One region of the Rhodococcus sp. F64268 genome, then DNA from elsewhere that is predicted to be linked to it. Evidence: riboswitches for the same ligand, from Rfam matches in the RefSeq annotation. Region 1 holds a riboswitch; each other region holds the start of a gene.
What was found. A riboswitch is a leader RNA that binds a small molecule or an ion and turns the genes downstream of it on or off. The one in region 1 is predicted to bind S-adenosylmethionine.

Region 2: it holds a riboswitch for S-adenosylmethionine, as region 1 does, so the genes downstream of both, MWU77_RS21430 (homoserine O-acetyltransferase) here and MWU77_RS24065 (hypothetical protein) in region 1, are expected to answer to the same signal.
Region 3: it holds a riboswitch for S-adenosylmethionine, as region 1 does, so the genes downstream of both, MWU77_RS20060 (aminotransferase class V-fold PLP-dependent enzyme) here and MWU77_RS24065 (hypothetical protein) in region 1, are expected to answer to the same signal.

The regions. Positions count from the first base shown of each region.
Region 1 covers NZ_JALKAI010000019.1:1,359-5,909, reverse strand. The annotation lists gene idi (isopentenyl-diphosphate Delta-isomerase) at 1-329, shown strand, start outside; gene MWU77_RS24080 (VOC family protein) at 399-755, opposite strand; gene MWU77_RS24075 (TetR/AcrR family transcriptional regulator) at 826-1,407, opposite strand; gene MWU77_RS24070 (alpha/beta fold hydrolase) at 1,424-2,509, shown strand; gene MWU77_RS24065 (hypothetical protein) at 2,519-2,911, opposite strand; SAM riboswitch class IV at 2,937-3,049, opposite strand; gene MWU77_RS24060 (formate/nitrite transporter family protein) at 3,195-4,058, shown strand; gene MWU77_RS24055 (hypothetical protein) at 4,144-4,551, shown strand, end outside.
Region 2 covers NZ_JALKAI010000011.1:108,604-113,154, forward strand. The annotation lists gene MWU77_RS21420 (bifunctional methylenetetrahydrofolate dehydrogenase/methenyltetrahydrofolate cyclohydrolase) at 1-602, shown strand, start outside; gene MWU77_RS21425 (DUF3017 domain-containing protein) at 614-898, shown strand; gene MWU77_RS21430 (homoserine O-acetyltransferase) at 930-2,057, opposite strand; SAM riboswitch class IV at 2,168-2,282, opposite strand; gene MWU77_RS21435 (NADP-dependent isocitrate dehydrogenase) at 2,560-3,783, shown strand; gene MWU77_RS21440 (exodeoxyribonuclease III) at 3,818-4,551, shown strand, end outside.
Region 3 covers NZ_JALKAI010000009.1:127,301-131,851, forward strand. The annotation lists gene MWU77_RS20055 (LLM class flavin-dependent oxidoreductase) at 1-321, opposite strand, end outside; gene MWU77_RS25155 (putative leader peptide) at 380-472, opposite strand; gene MWU77_RS20060 (aminotransferase class V-fold PLP-dependent enzyme) at 523-1,833, opposite strand; SAM riboswitch class IV at 1,904-2,020, opposite strand; gene MWU77_RS20065 (Pls/PosA family non-ribosomal peptide synthetase) at 2,264-4,551, shown strand, end outside.

The DNA of each region.
Region 1 (4,551 bases):
ACGAATCCCTCGAGGACGCGATACACCGCCGTCTCGAGCAGGAGCTGGGCCTCGCCGTCGACGACCTCACTTGCATCTTGCCGCGTTTCCGCTACCGCGCGACGGCAGCCGACGGGACTGTCGAGAACGAAGTCTGTCCAGTCTTCTGCGCCCGCGCAGTATCCGGCCTCGAGCCCGACCCGTCCGAGGTGATGGACTGGTCGTGGGTGTCATGGGCCGATATGCAGACCGCCGCAACCGTTCCGTGGCTGATCAGCCCGTGGTCGGCCGAGCAGATTCCGCAACTCGCTCGGACCGGCATGGCGCGATGGGTGCACGCCGCGAACTGAACCCAGCCCGTCCGACGGTCGTCCTCGACCGGCGGTGTTGTCCACGACAAGCGCGCTCGCCGAAGGGATTCACGCTTCGGACCACACACCCAGTTCGTTTCCACTCGGATCGACGAAAGTGAACCGTCGCCCTCCCGGGAAGTCGTACGGCCCCGACGAAATCGTGCCCCCGGCCTGTTCGACAGCAGCTACCGAGGCATCGAGGTCGCTCGAGTACAGCAGGACCAGCGGTCCGGCTGTACCCGGTGCGCGCAGAGTCGTGAGCCCACCGACCTCTCCGTCACCTTCTGCGGCACGGATACCGGCGTACTTCGGCCCGTAGTCGTTGAAGTTCCAGCCGAATGCGGTTTCGTAGAACTCACGTGAAGCGGGGAGGTCGGTAGCGCCGAGTTCGATGTAGTCGAATGCGTGATGGGTGTTGACCATGGAACCATAGTGAACCTGCCCACCGACACGGTGAAGTGGCGACGCGTGATCGGCCGGTTCACTCCCGGCTTCATTCCGGACCGAGGTCGATGCTGCGGTCGATCTCCCGACGGACGAGATCGACCGCGGCGTCCGCGTCCATCCCCGCGATCAGCACGGATTGTGTCGCACCGGTACTGACCGCAACCAACCTCACGGCTTCGTTGTGCGCCCTGGCCTCGGAGAGCCCGACGAGACGGAGTAGACGCCCGGCCTCGCCGACGGTCCCACCTGAGGCTTCAGCAAGGAACGATCTGATCCACGGATCGTTCGTCGCTTTCGCGAGGTAGGCATACCAGACCGAGACACCGACACGTGCGGGGGCATTCGTAGGGACCGGCTGGGTGAGCAGTGCTGCGAGGGCCGATCCGGGATCACGGGGGGATCCGTGTTCGCGGTACATCTGTTCGGCGCCGGTGACCATTTCCTGCGCTCCGGCCCGGATCAGATTCTGTTTCGATTCGAAGTAGTGCTGGATCCTGCCGATCGAGACCCCGGCCTCCGCAGCCACCGCGTGCAACGTGACCCCATCGATTCCTCGCTCGTGGATCACTGCCCACAGGGCCCACACAATCTCTTTGCGACGCTCGGCATGGTCGACAACTTTCGGCATGACAGCATTTTACAATATGTCTATACTGCAAAAAGTACTGATACTGGACGATCAGGAGTTGCAGATGAGCGAGTACGCCGCAAGCACAGTTTCCCGAACCGGCCGTCCACCACCCGCTCGCCCGCGCTACCGATGGCTTCGCCGCAGCGCGCTTGCCGTCGTCGCCGCACTCACAGCGCTGGGTGCTGTGAGCGTGCAGCAGTTCTTCTTCGGAGCAGCCGGCGTGGGTCATTTCCGCGACGCAGAGGGACGCCGGACCTACCTCGCGGCGTATGAGCGAGCGATGTCCTCGCTCCCCTCGCCTACATCGACCCACGACCTCGCAACTCGCTTCGGCACAGTTCGCGCCTACGAGTGGAGTTCCCCGGACACCGCGGATACCGTTCCGGTCGTCCTGGTACCGGGCCGGTCGTCGGGTGTTCCGATGTGGGCCGAGAACCTCGCCGACTTCCTACCCCACCGACGGGTCGTCGCTTTCGACGCACTCGGTGATGCCGGTTTGTCGGTTCAGAATGTTCCACTCGCCTCTTTCGGTGACCAGGCCATCTGGATCGCCGACGCACTCGACGCGCTCGAAACCGACACCGTGCACATCGTCGGCCATTCGTTCGGCGGAGCAATCGCAGCAACGTACGCGCAGCATTTCCCGGAGAGGGTCCGGTCGCTGACACTCCTCGAACCGGTTTTCACCTTCGCGCATCCCTCTGCCCGAATGATGGCGTGGACCATGGTCTCGACTCTCCCGTTCCTGCCCGAGTCCTGGCGCACGGCCGCACTCGGCAAGGTAGGCGGGGCAGAGTTCGACCCGAACGACGACATGGCGAAGATGATCGCCGCGGGTTCGGAGCACTTCTCGGCAGCCTTGCCGACTCCTTCTCCCCTGAGCGATGACGAGATGGACGCCCTCGTCATGCCCACCTACGTCGCTATCGCTGAACGCGATTCGCTCGCCGGAGCCGAAACTGCTGCGCAGCGGGCACGAACACTCCCGCGAGCAACCGTCGACGTCGTGCCGAACACCACCCACTCTCTACCGATGCAAGCGAAAGAGATTCTGGCAGTGACTCTTCCAGCGTTCTGGCACGAGTCCGAACAAAGCTGATCCGACGGATCACCGGCCGGGCACGCAGATCGGCGTCGAAACACGCCCTCGCACACAGTCCGTCCAGTGATCAGGTGCGGCAAGGGTGAAGGTCGCAGGCTCATACGGATCAGGGCCCGGCAGGATCAGCACTCGCCACTGCGGAACCCAGACCCCGATCTCCCCGCCAGCGTGGACCGCGGCGGCGATCGCGGTGGTGTCATGGTGACGGAATACGAGTCGTATCCCATCCCAAGATAATTCGACCCCCGAATCGTCCAGAACGCGCACCAGCGCGCCGACACCGAGATCGGAATCGTCGAAAGCCTTACGTGCGCGGGTGTAATGCACCTGGTGCCCGTCGCCGAACGAGGCGCACGGGTGAGCATCTACGTGATCGGCACCGCGAACATGGTCGGTCATGATTTCCTCCGGGTCGGCCCCGGGCGGGGCGCTCGTGCCCGGGCCGGTCGGCCGCGAGCCGCTTCGTCATCCGAGCCACCCGCGAGCGTGGGGTTGGCGTGCCGTCAAGTCGGAGCTTGGCGACGGCATCTCGTGAAGCACCGCCAATATACATGATGGATCGACCTCACAACCCGAGCCACCGCCTGCGGAGGAGAACGCAACGCATCCTTACTGCTCCGAAACGCCACGGTGACCGACCCCGCCGACACTGGTCGGGCACTGTTCGCACCAGGAGGTTGCCGTGTCCTACGTTCCACCCGCCGAGCTGGCCCGCGCGATGGTCGACGCCGGCCAGAGCAAGGTCCTCATGTCTACCCGCGACACCCTGATCAGGGCGTATATGGCCGGTGCGATCCTCACACTCGGGGCGGCATTTGCGATCACTGTCACCGTGCAGACCGGCAACGCCCTCCTCGGAGCTATTCTCTTCCCGGTCGGATTCTGCCTGCTCTACCTACTGGGTTTCGACCTTCTCACCGGGGTGTTCACGATGGTTCCCATTGCATACCTCGACAGACGTCCGGGCGTGACAATCGGGTCGATGCTCCGCAACTGGGGTCTGGTCTTCGTCGGAAACTTCCTCGGCGCCTTCACCGTGGCCGTGCTGATCACCTTCATCCTCACCTACGGTTACTCGATCACACCGGACGCGGTCGGCGAACGTCTCGGTGAGATCGGTGAATCGCGCACTCTCGGGTATGCGGAGCACGGTGCGGCCGGCATGGCGACCCTGTTCTTCCGCGGCATGCTGTGCAACTGGATGGTGTCCACCGGCGTTGTCGCAGCGATGATGTCCAAGAGTGTGCCGGGCAAGGTCATCGTCATGTGGATGCCCGTCATGCTGTTCTTCTACATGGGTTTCGAGCACTCGGTCGTCAACATGTTCCTGTTCCCGTCCGGTCTGCTTCTCGGCGGTGACTTCACCCTCGGTGACTATCTGATCTGGAACGAGATCCCGACGGTTCTGGGCAACCTGGTCGGCGGTGTCGTGTTCGTGGGTCTCGCCCTCTACATCACTCACGTGCGGACGCAACCCAAGCGCGCGATCGGGGCGCCGGCCTCGGACCGTGCCCCAGCGTCGGCCAGGACGCCCGAACCTGTGTGATGCAATCCGTGGCTTCGATTCTCCCGACGCACAAGGCCTATCGCGGCAGGGGCAAGGCGGATCACGCCGGCGATACCCTGATCGGATGGCGTCGTTCACCCCGATCTCTCCTGCTCTACTGACCGAACTACTCGCCGAACGTGCAAACGCACGACCGGGCCCGGTCGCCATGGCGATTTCGGCCGCCGACGCCGCAGACCCCATTGGTCTGGCGAGCCGGGTCGTCGTGGCTCTGCGCGCCGCGGGGCGCCCCGCCGACGCCGTGTCACTGCACGATTTCGTCCGGCCTGCCTCGCTCCGTCTCGAACACGGGCACGCCGATGAAGAAAGTTACCGGTCGGGCTGGTACGACTACGACGCGCAGGACCGCGAGGTGGTCTCGTCCCTGAAGAGGCGGCATCGCTTTCTGCCGCGGTTGTGGGACGAGGCCACCGACCGGTCGGTGCGAGCACACCGGGTAGGCGCCGCAGCCGATCACGTGCTTGTCGTGGCA
Region 2 (4,551 bases), on a different contig from region 1:
TCAACGCCGACCCCGCATGCACGGGCTACATCGTGCAGTTGCCGCTGCCGAAGCACCTCGACGAGAACGCCGCCCTCGAGCGCATCGATCCCGCCAAGGATGCCGACGGACTGCATCCCGTCAATCTCGGACGCCTGGTGCTCGGCAAGGATGCGGCGTTGCCGTGTACCCCGCGGGGCATCGTCCACCTGCTGCGCCGCTACGAGGTGCCGATCAACGGCGCCCACGTGGTGGTCATCGGCCGCGGCGTGACCGTCGGCCGTCCGATCGGGCTGCTGCTGACCCGTCGCAGCGAGAACGCGACCGTGACGCTGTGCCACACCGGCACCAAGGACCTCGCCGCCGAGGTGAAGCGCGCCGACATCATCGTCGCCGCCGCAGGCGTGCCCGCACTCATCACCGCCGACATGGTCAAGCCCGGTGCAGCGGTGCTCGACGTCGGTGTCTCGCGCACTGCCGACGGCCTGCGCGGCGACGTCGCCGCCGACGTCAGCGACGTTGCCGGATTCCTCTCGCCGAACCCCGGTGGTGTCGGGCCGCTCACCCGCGCGTTCCTGCTGACGAATGTCGTCGAACGCGCCGAGCACGACGCCGGTCTCTGAGCAACCGGCAGATGGCCAGTTCGGTGCGACTCACACGATTGAACCTGCCGTTGCTGGCGGTTGCCCTGGTGATCGTCGCGGCGGTGGTCCTCGTGCTGGCCGATCGCTGGCGCCGAGGCGCATTCGTGTTCGGTGGTGCGATGATCCTCGCGGGGATCCTCCGGTGGGCTCTCGACTCCGATCAGGTGGGAGTGCTCGCGGTGCGAGGCAAACGCTTCGACGTGGCCGCGATGCTCGCCATGGGCGGGGCGATCGTCGGACTGGCTGTCTCGATCGACCCCTTGGGTACGGGTTAGCCCACTCGGTGGAACAGGCCGGCGAGCGCGGCTACGCGCTCGCCAGTTCCATCAGCTCGACGAGCAACTTCGCGACCGCGTCGGCCTCGGTGAGGAAGCCGTCGTGTCCGTCGCGTGATTCGAGCACGCGCAGCCCGGCGCAATGGGGGAGACCGTCTGCGATCTCCTGCTGCAATCGAATCGGGTAGAGACGATCCGAATCGACGCCCGCAACGATCGTCGGTACGTGCGTGCTCGCCAATGCAGCCTCGACGCCACCGCGACCGCGGCCTACGTCGTGCCGGTTCATCGCGTCGCTCAGCACCACGTAGGTCCCGGGGTCGAACCGCTTGACGAGCTTCGTTGCCTGGTGGTCGAGATAGCTCTGCACGGCGTAGCGTCCGTCACGCCACGGATCCTCGTCGTCTTGAGGGAGGTTGGCGAACCGCGAGTCGAGTTCCTCCTCGCTGCGATACGAGAGATGGGCCATGCGCCGCGCGACACCCAGCCCGGTCTCGGGTCGGCGGCCGGTCTCGTAGTAATCGCCGCCCTGCCAGTCCGGATCCGCCATGATGGCAGCGATCTGGGTGCTCTGGACACCGATCTGATCCGCGGTTGCGCGGGCGCCGACCGCCAGGACCAGTGCCGCACGCACTCGGCTCGGGTGGGTGACGACCCATTCGAGCGAACGCATGCCGCCCATCGATCCACCCGTCACCGCGGCCAATGTCTCGATGCCGAGGACGTCGAGAAGGGCGGCTTCCGCGGTGATCTGATCGCGGATGGTGATCCGTGGGAATCGTGAACCCCACGGTTTGCCGTCGGGCGCGGTGCTGCCGGGGCCGGTGGTGCCCTGGCATCCGCCGAGGACGTTCGTGGCCACCACACACCACCGGTCGGTGTCGATCGGCGCGCCGGGGCCGACCATGCCGGACCACCAGCCCGGCGACGGGTGATCCGGCCCGGCCGGTCCCGTGATGTGTGAGTCTCCGGTCAGCGCGTGCTCGACGAGCACGACGTTGTCGCGGGTGGGTGACAGCGCGCCCCACCGCTGCAGAGCGACGGTGACATCGGGGAGGATGTCACCGCTTTCGAGGGTGATGCTGCCGATGTCGACGGTGTCGAGCTTTCCGTCTTCTGCGGGAAGTTCGATTCGTCGACGGTTGGTACCTGTTGTCAAGATGCGACCGCCTCGAGGCCAGTGGTGATGGTCAATGTGTCCTGCTTGCCATGTCGGGGCACTGGGACGAGAGCCGGTATCGACAGTCCATCAGCATTTCGAACCTCCCAAGAGCCGGCTTGTCGCCCGCGGTGCGCCGACGACCGTGTCCTCACCCGGAGCACCCCACCCTGGCCGGAGGGTTGCCGACCAGCAAGCCGGGGCTTCGCGCTGGCACTCATGACCTCGTCGGCAGTCTAACGGCTGGATCGTCGGGCTCGACACGCGGCTCTCGACCTTCCCTCGCCGGTGCTCGAGCAACAAAGAAAGTTACCGATCAGTAGTGATTGCGGGGTGGCAGCCGGGGTTGTGTGCGCATCGAATAGCAGTACGCTTGTTCTGTTTGGCGCCGCACCCGACGCGTGCGGAGTCGTGCTCACACGCCTGAGTTGAACGCGGCCGCATTCCGGAAGTGCGGTCGTTCGGGGACTCGACTGCCGTCCGAGGAGGACACGAACCGCGTATGTCCAAGATCAAGGTTGAGGGTAAGGTCGTCGAACTCGACGGCGACGAGATGACTCGCATCATCTGGCAGTTCATCAAGGACAAGCTGATTCATCCCTACCTGGATGTGGATCTCGAGTACTACGATCTCGGCATCGAGAACCGTGACGCGACCGACGACCAGGTCACCATCGATTCCGCGAACGCCATCAAGAAGTACGGCGTCGGTGTCAAGTGCGCGACCATCACCCCGGACGAGGCGCGCGTCGAAGAGTTCGGCCTGAAGAAGATGTGGCGGTCACCCAACGGCACCATCCGTAACATCCTCGGCGGCACCATCTTCCGTGCGCCCATCATCATCTCCAACGTGCCCAGGCTGGTTCCGGGTTGGACGAAGCCGGTCATCGTGGGCCGTCACGCTTTCGGCGACCAGTACCGTGCCACGGACTTCAAGGTCCCCGGAGCCGGCACTGTCACCATCACCTACACACCGGACGACGGCTCCGAGCCTGTCGAGCACGAGATATGCAGGATTCCCGAAGACGGCGGTGTCGTGATGGGGATGTACAACTACAAGAAGTCCATCCAGGACTTCGCGCGCGCCTCCCTGTCCTACGGTCTGCAGCGCAACTACCCGGTCTACCTGTCGACCAAGAACACGATCCTCAAGGCCTACGACGGCATGTTCAAGGACGAGTTCCAGCGGATCTACGAGGAAGAATTCAAAGCGGAGTTCGACGCCGCCGGACTCACCTACGAGCACCGCCTGATCGACGACATGGTGGCGTCGTCCCTCAAGTGGGAGGGCGGCTACGTCTGGGCCTGCAAGAACTACGACGGCGACGTCCAGTCCGACACTGTTGCGCAGGGCTACGGCTCGCTCGGACTCATGACTTCCGTGCTGATGACTCCGGACGGCAAGACCGTCGAAGCGGAGGCCGCACACGGCACCGTCACCCGGCACTACCGGCAACACCAGCAGGGCAAGCCGACATCGACCAATCCCATTGCGTCGATCTTCGCGTGGACACGAGGTCTCGAGCACCGCGGCAAACTCGACGGCACCCCCGAGGTGATCGAGTTCGCGCAGGCGCTGGAGGACGTCGTCATCAAGACCGTCGAGGCAGGCAGCATGACCAAGGACCTTGCGCTGCTCGTCGGTCCCGAACAATCGTGGCTGACCACCGAGGAGTTCCTCGGGACGCTCGACGAGAACCTGCAGAAGTCCCGCGCCTCGCATTAGAGGCCCGTCGGCGGCGTCGGATACGGTGTGCGGCGTGTCCCTCACCATCACCACCGTGAACGTCAACGGCGTGCGCGCTGCGGCAGGAAAGGGCCTGCTGGCCTGGCTCGAAACCTCCGCGGCCGACATCGTCTGTCTCCAGGAAGTACGCGCGACCGAGAAGCAGTTCCACGCCGCGATCGCGCCCGCACTGGACGCCGGTTGGCATGTCACCGGATCAGAGGCGTCTGCGAAGGGACGCGCGGGAGTTGCGATCCTGTCGCGCACGCCGGCGGACGCCGTGCGTGTCGGTTTCGACGTCGACGAGTACGTCGACTCGGGCCGCTACATCGAGGCGGATTTCGGGGACGTGACCGTCGGCAGCCTCTACCTGCCCACTGGGGAAGCCGGAACCCCGAAGCAGGACGACAAAGAACGCTTCATGAAGGGCTTCGCCGCGTACCTGGGAGAGCGCGCCGCCGACGTGATCGCGGCAGGCCGCGACATGGTGGTGTGCGGCGACTGGAACATCGCCCACACCGAGCGCGACATCAAGAACTGGAAGGGCAACGTCAAGAAATCGGGCTTCCTGCCCGACGAGCGGGCCTGGGTGGATGATCTGCTCGCGACCGGTCAGTGGCTCGACGTCGTACGCGACCTGCACGGCGATGTCGCCGGCCCCTATTCCTGGTGGTCCTACCGCGGCAAGGCGTTCGACACCGACGCCGGCTGGCGCATCGACTACCACCTCGTGACGCCCGCACTGGCGGAGCGGGTCGTGGATGCGCG
Region 3 (4,551 bases), on a different contig from region 1:
GCGCCACGCATCCTGAGCACGGCGACGAGCCACCCGCGCTTCGAGGTCGACGATCACTTCGAGGTCGACCAGCACTGTGAGGGTGTCGGGGTCGCGGCCTTCCGCCGAGGCATCGGCTCGTGCCCGATCGCGCATCTTGCGTGCTTCCCGTAGATCTGCGGCGCGCACCCGCACGACGGTGCGCGGAGCAGCACTGAGGTCGAGCGGCCCACCACCGTCACGATCAACGGTGAGATCGGCCCACACGTCGGACCCTGACCCCTCTACGAATTCGACTGCGACACGCAGTGATTCGGTCGACGATGTACTACTGTAGGACATGAGAATTCCTCTCGATATGCCGAACTCGGCATCGAAAAAAGCGGGAACGGGAACCTCGTCAGTCCGAACAGATGCAGGAGGCCGTGCGGCACAGGTCGACGTGGCGTCGGCACCACTGGGCCGCTGCCTGCGCCGAACTCCACACTGCCATGAGAAAACCCTACTGATCTCGTGGGGAATTGTCGATCTCTGCGGCGATCGTCAGACGCACTCCGCCGCACCGTCGCCCGACTGCGTGAGGCCGGTCCGGGTCTCCGGCGACGGACTCCAGGCCCCGTCGGCCTTGGCATACGACCACTGCGGCCCATTCGCCACCAGCTGCCGAAGCGCCGCGAGCAGACGATCGACGTCCGCCGAGGAACTACCCAATCCCAGCGATGCACGCACCGCACCACCGGGAAGGCCGACGCGAGCGAGCAACGGGTGGGCGCAGAACCGCCCGTCACGAACACCGATGCCGTGTTCGGCCGAGAGGTATGCGGCTATCTCACCGGGCTCGAAACCGTCGATACCGAAGGTCACGATCCCGACGCAGTCTGCCGAATCATCCCACAGCCTAAGGATTTCCACGCCGTAAATATCGCGCAGGCCATCGACGAGCTGTGCGCACAACAGCTCTTCGTGACGCGCAGCTGCCTCGGCGTCGTGCGACGCGAGGGTGTCGCACGCGGCAGCGATCGCCGCGACCCCCAGCACGTTCGGGGACCCGGCTTCGTGCCGGGCAGGGGCGCACGCCCACTCGGTGCGGTCGAGGGCCACCTCACGCACCGCTCCACCACCGGCGAGGTACGGCTCCGCGACATCGAGCCAGTCGCGACGTCCGACGAGCACCCCGGCACCGAACGGTGCGTAGAGCTTGTGGCCCGAGAACGCGAGATAGTCGACGCCGAGCTCGGCGAGGTCGACGCGGCGATGCGGAACCAGCTGGGCACCGTCGACGAAAATCCGTGCGCCGCACGCGTGGGCGAGGTCGGCGAGTTCGGCAATCGGAAGCACCTCGCCGGTCACATTGGAGGCTCCCGTGATGGCAAGCAGTGCCGTCGGCGCACGCTCGAGCTCGACGGCGATCCGCCACACGGTCTCCGAGACCGAATCTGCGGCTTCCACCACACGAGTGTTCTTCCACGGCAACAAGTTCGCGTGATGTTCGATGTCGAGGACCACGACGTCACCGGGGACCGCACCGGCCAGCAGGTTGATCGAATCCGTGGTGTTTCGGGTGAAGACCACGACCTGGTCCTCGTCGGCCCCGACGAACCGGGAAACCGACTCACGCGACTCCTCGTAGCTCGTGGTGCTGATGCGCGAGGCATAACCCGCACCACGGTGCACGCTGGCGTAGAACGGCAACAGTTCGGCGATCCGGTCCGTCACACTCGCCAGAGCCGGCGCGCTCGCCGCATAGTCGAAGTTCGCGTAGGTGCAGGTTCCGCCCTGCACCAGAGGAACCTGCACGTCACAGCCCGACACGCGAGCAAAGGGAGCGATACAGGTGGAGGTGGCAACAGTCATGACGAATTTCCCTCATCGATCAGGGACCCGTCGGTGATCGCCACGACGATGGTGAATCGTTCGCCGGCGGAGTCCGCGCTTGCTGCGTCCGGGTTCGGTACGTCAGCCAGGTCGTCACCCGGAGCACCCCACCGCGGCGGAGGGTTGCCGACCAGCGAGCCGGGGCTTGACGCTGGTACTCATGACCTGCCGAAGACAATGACACCGGGCACACCGGGTGTCAAGTCGGCACCCCGCCGGGGCCTTCCGCACGGTCTCCGGCAGAAAGTGAATTTCTCCTTCTGACCTGCGGAGGAACCGCCATCGTGCTTTGCTTTGAGGTGTGACACCGCGAACCTCCATCCATTCGCTGCGCGTACCGAACGTTCATCTGTTGTCCACCTTCACGTGAGATAACCCGGATCGCCCACCCGAGTAGAAGGACAGCGGATTGTCTGCTCAACCCCCGCCCGCAGCCGACGACACGTCGCTCGTACCGGAAATCTTCCTGCGCGGATCACACGCACCCGCGCCGCGCACACTCGTCGACGTACTTCGTGCCAGCGCCGAATCGCACCCCCACGCTCCTGCGATAGACGACGGCACCACGATGCTCGAGTACGCCGAACTGCTCGACCAGGTGAGCGCAGGAGCGCGTGGACTCGCAGAGGCCGGTGTGGGTGCCGGCGATCGCGTCGGGGTGCGCATGTCATCCGGGTCCAAAGACCTCTACATCACCATCTTGTCCGTTCTCGCCGCAGGCGCCGCCTACGTCCCGGTGGACGCCGACGACCCCGATGAGCGTGCCGAACTGGTCTTCTCCGAAGCAAAGGTGACCGCGATCGTCACCGATGCGGGGGTCGGTCCCGGCACCGCTCGTCCTGCCGACGAACCGGACGTACGCGAACCGGCCCTCGACGACGACGCGTGGATCATCTTCACCTCGGGTTCCACCGGCACCCCGAAGGGTGTCGCCGTCACACACCGCAACGCCGCCGCGTTCGTCGACGCCGAAGCGAACCTGTTCTGCCGGGAAGAACCGCTCGGCCCCGGCGACCGGGTCCTCGCAGGTCTGTCCGTCGCCTTCGACGCGTCATGCGAGGAGATGTGGCTGGCCTGGCGGCACGGCGCGTGCCTCGTTCCGGCACCGCGCTCGCTCGTGCGTTCCGGAATGGACCTCGGCCCGTGGCTTGTCTCTCGCAACATCAACGTCGTCTCCACGGTCCCGACGCTTGCGGCGATGTGGCCCGGCGAGGCACTCGAAGCAGTGCGCCTGCTCATCTTCGGCGGAGAAGCATGCCCTCCCGACCTCGCCGAGCGTCTCGCCGTGCCCGGCCGTGAAGTGTGGAACACCTACGGCCCCACCGAAGCGACGGTGGTCGCGTGCGCCGCCATCATGGACGGCACCGGACCGATCCGGATCGGCCTGCCACTCGACGGCTGGGATCTTGCGGTCGTGGACACCGACGGCAAGCCCGTCGCCGAAGGGCAGACCGGCGAGCTCGTGATCGGCGGTGTCGGGCTGGCCCGCTACCTGGACCCGGCGAAAGATGCCGAGAAGTACGCGCCCATGCCCACCCTCGGCTGGGAACGCGCCTACCGCAGCGGCGACCTCGTCGTCCTCGACAGCGCGGGGCTCCTTTTCCAAGGCCGCGCAGACGACCAGGTCAAGATCGGCGGACGCCGCATCGAGCTCGGCGAGGTCGACAATGCCCTGCAGAACCTGCCCGGGGTCGCCGGCGGTGCGTGCGCGGTCCGCAAGACCTCGGCCGGAAGCTCGATTCTCGTCGGCTACATCGCCTCGACCGATCCCGACTTCGACGTTGCCTCCGCCCACGACCTGCTGTCCGAACAGCTTCCAGCGGCACTCGTACCACGTCTCGCGCTCGTCGACGAACTTCCCACTCGCACGTCCGGGAAGGTCGATCGTAATGCCCTCCCGTGGCCGCTGCCCGGCGCCGACGCCGACTCGGTCGAAGCGCTCGGACTACCTCCGACCGCCGAATGGGTCGCGGAACTGTGGTCGTCACTGCTCGGCGCCCGCATCGAAGGACTCGACGACGACTTCTTCGAACTCGGCGGAGGTTCCCTGTCCGCCGCACAGCTCGTCACCGCGCTGCGTGAGCGCTATCCCGAGATGACGGTCGCCGAACTCTACGACCGGCCTCGGCTCGGATCCCTCGCCGGCTATCTCGACGACCTCGCGCCGACGGCGACGACGGCTCCACGAGAGGTCGACCCGGTGTCGCGATGGGCGCAGTTCCTCCAGCTCGCTGCGACGGTGCCACTCACGACGTTGACCGGCCTCCAATGGATCACGTGGCTGGCGATTCTGAACAACATCATCGCAATGGCCACCGATGTTCCGTGGACCGTGACGTTGTCGTGGTGGTGGATCGCAGCAGGCGTCGTTGTGTTCCTTTCGCCGCTCGGCCGGATGAGCACGGCGGTCCTGGGCGCGCGGCTGCTCCTGCGCGGGCTGAAGCCGGGCAGTTATCCCCGCGGCGGCGCGGTACACCTCCGATTGTGGACCGCGCAGCGCTTGTCCGAAGCGTCCGGCGCGACCAATCTGTCCGGTGCGCCGTGGATGCGCCAGTACGCGCGGGCGCTGGGCGCGAAGATCGGCCGGGGCGTCGACCTGCACACCCTTCCGCCGGTCACCGGCATGCTCGAGCTCGGCGACGGCTGCTCGATCGAACCCGAGGTGGATCTGTCGGGGTACTGGGTAGATGGCGACCT